3 regions of the Bacillus sp. UNCCL81 genome follow, and region 1 is predicted to be linked to each of the others. Evidence: predicted binding sites of a transcription regulator. Region 1 holds the regulator's gene; each other region holds the start of a gene.
The links. Region 1 encodes Rex, which represses fermentation and respiration genes when NADH is low (regulators of the CRP and FNR family bind a similar motif). Its sites were predicted from a motif close to TTGTGAAATATTTCACAA; they were not measured.
Positions count from the first base shown of each region.

Region 2: a site for Rex is predicted at 861-878, ahead of hcp (hydroxylamine reductase). Genes of this name have one in related genera too.
Region 3: a site for Rex is predicted at 1,294-1,311, ahead of nirB (nitrite reductase large subunit NirB). Genes of this name have one in related genera too.

Region 1 is NZ_FOMF01000023.1:15,119-17,402, forward strand. Features, by position in the region: gene BM319_RS23910 (CPBP family intramembrane glutamic endopeptidase) at 206-877, shown strand; gene BM319_RS23915 (redox-sensing transcriptional repressor Rex) at 919-1,545, opposite strand; gene BM319_RS23920 (ABC-F family ATP-binding cassette domain-containing protein) at 1,707-2,284, shown strand, end outside.
Region 2 is NZ_FOMF01000002.1:97,677-99,960, reverse strand. Features, by position in the region: gene BM319_RS00580 (glycerophosphodiester phosphodiesterase) at 1-641, shown strand, start outside; gene hcp (hydroxylamine reductase) at 937-2,226, shown strand.
Region 3 is NZ_FOMF01000002.1:485,934-488,217, forward strand. Features, by position in the region: gene BM319_RS02520 (MFS transporter) at 1-704, shown strand, start outside; gene BM319_RS02525 (iron chaperone) at 724-1,113, shown strand; gene nirB (nitrite reductase large subunit NirB) at 1,335-2,284, shown strand, end outside.

The DNA of each region.
Region 1 (2,284 bases):
ATTAGTTTAAATAATATCAAAAAATTTTGCAAGCCCGAAGCAGGCACTTTTCTTGTCGAAATTTAATAAGTTTTTTTCTTTACAATCAAAAGTAAAATAAAAAGTGAAAATTTCTTTTAAGAAACATAAGAAACGAGTAAAATAATGTACGTGTTGTTATAAACCTTTGGGTTCTGAAAAATATCAACACAAAGGAGCTATCGTATTGAAAACTAGAGATTTATGGATTTTATTAACGTATGTCGTTCTTCAATATTCAGCGGTATTTGGAGTGCCCTATTTATTAAATAGTAACTTATACGCTGGAGTGGATCAGAAAACGGCTTCTCTTGAAGCAGTGGCATTATGGGGTTGTATTAGTTTCGTAACTGGATTAATTATTATCCTTATCTTATTACATAAGCCCATTTATGAAGGAATAAAGCATTTAAAAACTAATTATCGTACAATAATAAATTGGGTTGTTTTAGGTTACTTCATAACAATGCTAAATCAAATTGTTTGTAATTTAATTTTAATTTATGTGTTTCATTTACATAAGGGCTCAGAAAATACTCAAAATATCATAAACATTGCAAAGCTTAATCCGGCTTTTATTATCATCCCAAGTCTAGTTGCACCAATTTTAGAAGAGATTATTTTTCGTCGAATCATTTTTAAGAGGCTTTATAATCGTTTACCATTTATTATATCTGCTGGAATTAGTTCAGCGATCTTTTCGCTTATGCACGGTGACTTGCCCTTCTTTTTATCTTACTTTCTAATCGGTTTTGTATTTTGTTACTTGTATAAACGAACAAACTCAATTATGGTACCAATCTTAACACATATGTTAATGAACTCTTTTGTCGTTTTTCAGCAAATCAATTTACATTAAAAACCCCCAATTCTTTTGGGGGTTTTTGTATTAATATAAATTTATTGTTGTAAAAAATATGCCAATGTTTGCAGTTCAACTGCTAAGTCTATATGATGAATGCGAATATGTTCTGGTACACTAATTCGTGCAGGTGTGAAATTTAAAATACCTCTAATATTTTTTCCATTTAATCGATCAGCTATTGATTGTGCTACAGGTGCAGGAACAGTTAAAATAACGATTTGAATATCTTCATTCATAACTTCCTCTAGATTATCTAGATTATAAACGGGTACTCCACCTATTTCAGTACCAATTTTATTTGGATCAATATCAAATGCCATCTCAATTTTTGTATTATTATTTTTTATAAAATTATAGTGTAAGAATGCAGTTCCTAAATTACCAACACCAATTAATGCAACTTTCATAACTTCATGCTGGTTAAGCGCTTTCGAGAAAAAAGTTAATAAATAATTTACGTTATAGCCATAACCTTTTTTACCAAGTGCTCCAAAATAAGAAAAATCTCTTCTGATTGTAGCGGAATCTACCTTTACTGCTTCACTTAACTCTGCTGAAGAAACTCTTTGTTTACCTGATAAAGACAAATTCTTTATAAAACGGTAATATAAAGGTAGACGTTTAGCAGTAGCTTGTGGAATTTTAATTTGTTCCGAATCCATTTTTTAATCCCCCACTTACTGTAATTCTTTTTACTATGGTGTGTAATTTAACTTTATTTTAGTAATAAAGTACTTGTTCTAATGTAAAATATACACTATATTTAAGAATTTTGACAGTCTACAGTTACATACATAAAAAATTTTGCAATGAGGTGTTATCCATGATTCTTTTACAAGTAAATAATGTCTCAAAGTATTTTGGTAGTGACATTATACTTTCAAATATAAAATTAGAAGTTCAAACGAGTGATCGCGTTGCCATTGTTGGTCGAAATGGTGCGGGAAAATCTACATTATTGAAAATCATAGCAGGTGAAATATCTTATGATGGCGGTGAAATAAATAAACCTAAAGATGTTACTGTAGGCTACCTAGCCCAAAACACTGGTTTACAAAGCAATCAAACGATTTGGGAAGAATATTATTCTGTTTTCAATCATTTAGTAGAGATGCAAGACAATATGAGAAAATTAGAAGTTAAAATGACAAGAGAGGATGTCTATTCTAACCAAGCCGTTTATGACAAGGTTATGAATGAATATGATCATCTTCAATATACTTTCAAAGAAAACGGTGGTTACCAGTTTGAAGCAGATATTCGTTCAATTATTAGTGGTTTAGGTTTTAGTAATGAAGATTACGAAACAAAAATTTCTTCGTTAAGTGGTGGACAAAAAACAAGACTGGCATTAGGTAAGCTATTGTTGACGAAGCCTGACTTGTTAATTTTGGATGAGCC
Region 2 (2,284 bases), on a different contig from region 1:
CTGGTGCTCGTATGCCACTATTAACCGAGGTATTTGATCTTGTAAAGAAATATAAAGCTAAAAAAGTGTGGATGAATATCGAAACGAAAGTTGAAGCTGGAGCACCAGAACAAACAGCTCCTCGCGAGGAATTCGTTCAAATCGTTGCCAAACAAGTACGTGAAGCTGGGATGTTGAACCAAGTGTCAATTCAAAGCTTTGACTGGGGTTCGCTCAAACTTATGCATGAAGTTGAACCACGATTGCCTCTTGTTGCGCTAACGAACGGACCAGAATTTCTACAACCTGGCAAACCTGGTAAATCACCTTGGTTAGGTGGAATCGATATTGATGATTTTAATGGAAATCTTGTTACTGCGGCTCATTCATTAGGTGTAGATGCAATATCTCCAGTCCATGGGTTCCCACAGGATGGCAAAATTACTGATGCGAACTACACGCCTTATATTACTAAAAGTATGGTTGAAGAAGCTCATCAGTACGGGATGAAGGTCATTCCATGGACAATTGATGACCAACCAACAATGCAAAAGCTTATTGATGATGGTGTTGATGGAATCATAACCGATTACCCTGACCGACTACGTGATGTGATGAATCAGAATCATTTTAAGTTACCTAAAAGCTACTCTGCTAAGTAATTCATAAATTTAATTTCAGTCTTTTATTCTCTCATTATACAATTTTTTAAAATTATAGCTTTGTTCAATTTAAATATTGATTTTTGAAAAAAGGGTGTCTATTTAGGCACCTTTTTTTATTAGAAGATAAATATATTTCCTACTCTCTATTTGTTTTCTATGAATTTTAATTTTATATCCTTTTTTTTGAAAAAATTTATTTTTTAGTTTAGAGATTTCATGTGATTTAAGTCACAAACAATGATTATTCCCCCCCTTATAATGAAGTTAGTAAAAATTGTTAGGGGGATGAAGGATGTTTTGTAACCAATGTGAACAAACTCCGGTTGGTGGTTGTAAAATTGTAGGTGTATGTGGAAAAGATGAAACAATTGCAAGTTTACAAGATACGATGGTTTATGGGTTAAAGGGAATTGCAGCTTATCGAACACATGCAGCTCAATTAGGGTATACTGATCCATTTGTGGACCAAGTAACACATGAAGCTCTTTATATGACTTTAACAAATTCAAATTTTAATTTACAAGAACACATAGATATGGCTATGAAGGTAGGTAAAGCTGCAATTCGTGTAATGGAGCTTTTAGATGAAGCTCATATAAAACATTTTGGAATTCCTGAACCTGTACAAGTTTCTTCTAATAAAATTGAAGGAAAATGCATTGTTGTTACTGGTCACAATTTATTTGCATTAGAAGAATTGTTAAAACAAACAGAAGGTAAAGGGATAAATATTTACACTCACTCTGAAATGCTACCAGCTCACGGTTATCCTGAATTGAAAAAATATCCACATTTAAAGGGTAACATTGGAAAAGCATGGTTTGATCAACGTCGTTTATTTGAAAAATTCCCAGGAGCAATTTTAGCAACCACGAACTGTGTGATGCCAATAAAAGGTAGTTATGCAGATCGCTTCTTCTCATATGAAGTGGCGGGATTAGAAGGAGTAACAAAGATTATAGAGGAAGATTTTTCACCATTAATTCAACGTGCTTTAGAACTACCAGCAGCAAATATCGAATCAGAAGAAGTAATGACTACTGGATATCATCATGAAACAGTTTTATCGATTGCGCCTGAAATTGTAGAAGCTGTAAAAAATGGGAAAATTCAACGCTTCTTTGTTGTAGCAGGTTGTGATGCCCCAGGAAAAGGTGGAGAATATTATCGTGAACTTGTAACTTCTTTACCGAATGATACAGTGGTTTTAACAACATCTTGCGGTAAATTTCGCTTTAATGATGTAGACTACGGTACTGTATATGGTACAAATATTCCTAGATTTATAGATTTAGGGCAATGCAATAATTCAGTTTCAACAATTAAAATTGCGGCTGCATTAGCAGAAAGTTTTAATTGTAGTGTCAATGAATTGCCAGTAAGTATTATACTTTCTTGGTTCGAGCAAAAAGCCGTGGCCATATTATTAGGGTTATTTAGCCTTGGAATCCAAGATATTCGAATTGGACCAAAAGCACCTGACTTTATCAATGAGGGAGTATTGAATGTATTAGTTGATACATTTGGTTTAAAATTAATTACAAATGCTCAAGACGATTTGGAAACAATATTACAAGGATAATAGCCTGAATGAACAAGGAACTTCTCTTCAATGAGAAGTTCTTTCTGTTGAAAAAGGA
Region 3 (2,284 bases), on a different contig from region 1:
CTTTATTACTTTCATCAATCTTAACAATTTTTATAAAATTAGATAGTGAATTTATTCGTAAAGCAGAGCCAGTAACTTTACGTACAATGCTTATGGGGTTAGAATTTGTCTATAAACACCCAATTATTTTAGGAACTATATCACTTGATTTGTTTGCCGTTTTACTTGGTGGAGCTACAGCACTTTTACCAATTTATGCCCAAGATATTTTACATACAGGCGCTTGGGGCTTAGGTCTGATGCGTACTGCACCAGCTGTTGGAGCATTAATAATGTCTCTAATTTTAGCTTATTTTCCACTTAAAAAATCTTTTGGGCCGATATTATTTGCAGCGTTAGGTATTTTTGGATTAGCAACAATGCTATTTGCAATTTCAACAAACTTAGTCATCTCATTAATTGCATTATTTATAATTGGAGCTTCAGATGTGGTCAGCGTAGTAATACGTTCTTCGCTCGTTCAGCTACAGACACCGGATGATATGAGAGGAAGAGTAAATGCTGTAAATTCGCTATTTATTGGAACTTCGAATCAGCTTGGGGAATTTGAATCTGGAACAATGGCTGGATTAATTGGTGCCGTACCAGCTGCTTTTGTAGGTGGACTTGGAACGATATTAGTTGCTGGACTTTGGATGTATTTATTCCCTTCACTTAGAAGAATTAATTCACTTTCTGGAGATAAAACAGAAAAAGCAGGATAAATTTGTTAAAGGAGGATTTATGGAAAATACTAAAAAAACATTTGAAACGATTGATGAATATATTTCACAATTTCAGCCTGATGTTCAAGAAAAATTACAATCTTTAAGAAAGACTGTAAAAGAAGTTGTACCAAATGCTGTAGAGAGAATTAGTTATCAAATGCCTACTTTTGCGCTAAATAAAAATTTAGTACATTTTGCTGCATTTAAAAATCATATTGGATTTTACCCTGGCGCAAGCGGAATTGCAGCATTTAAACAAGAATTATCCGTTTATAAAGGCGCTAAAGGATCTGTGCAATTTCCAATAAACGACCCACTTCCATTTGATTTGATAAAAAAGATTGTAAAGTATAGGGAACTTGAGGATATTAAAAAAGCGGAAGAAAAATTAAAAAAGAAAAAATAAGATCAAAACCTCTGGAGCTAATTTTAGTTTTGGAGGTTTTTTTAGTAAAAAGGACTGATGGCTTTGTTCAAAATATTGTCAAATATTTTCCAATAATAAATTACTTTATCCGTTATACTAAACTTGTATTTAGAGGAAAAAACAAGTAATGAATGATGAAGTTGATTTTTTTAGCAAAATATGTGAAAAAGTTCACAATTTGTATTTGGGGGACAGAAGAGATGAAAAGAAAATTATTGATGATTGGTAATGGAATGGCAGGAGTTCGTTGTATAGAAGAAATACTAAAAATAAATAAAAATATATTTGAAATCACAATAATTGGGGATGAACCTTATCCAAACTATAACAGGATCATGTTATCGAACGTATTACAAGGTAAAACAACCTTTGATGAAATTAATATTAATGATTGGAATTGGTATATAGAGAATCAAATTACATTACTTACAAACGAAAAAGTTACAAAAATATCCCCTACAGAAAAAATAGTTGAAACTGAAAAAGGAAAAATGCTTTTATATGATGAGCTTATTTTAGCTACAGGATCTAGTGCCTTTATACTCCCTATCCCAGGAAATAATCTACAAGGTGTAATCGGTTTTCGGACAATTCAAGATACTGAATTAATGATAGATTATGCAAAAAAATATAAAAAAGCTGTTGTAATTGGGGGAGGCCTACTAGGTTTAGAGGCAGCAAGAGGTTTAATTGACCGAGGAATGGAAGTTCATGTTGTACATTTATTGCCTACATTAATGGAACAACAATTAGATGCAACGGCCGCGAAAATGTTAAAAAAAGATTTAGAAGCACAGGGCATGAATTTCTTAATGGAGAAACAAACGATTTCAATAAATGGAACGAATCGTGTTGAAGGAATCAGTTTTTCGGATGGAACTTCATTAGAATGTGATTTAGTCGTAATGGCTGTTGGAATTAGACCAAATATTTCTTTAGCAAAAGAAGCAGGAATCGACGCAAACCGTGCAATCATTGTTAACGATATAATGCAAACATCGGAACCATCAATTTATGCTGTAGGTGAATGTGCCGAACATAACGGAACTACTTATGGGTTAGTAGCACCGCTATATGAACAAGGGATCGTGCTAGCAGAACATATAACGGGTAATTGCACGAAAGGATATAAAGGAAGCATTTTATCAAC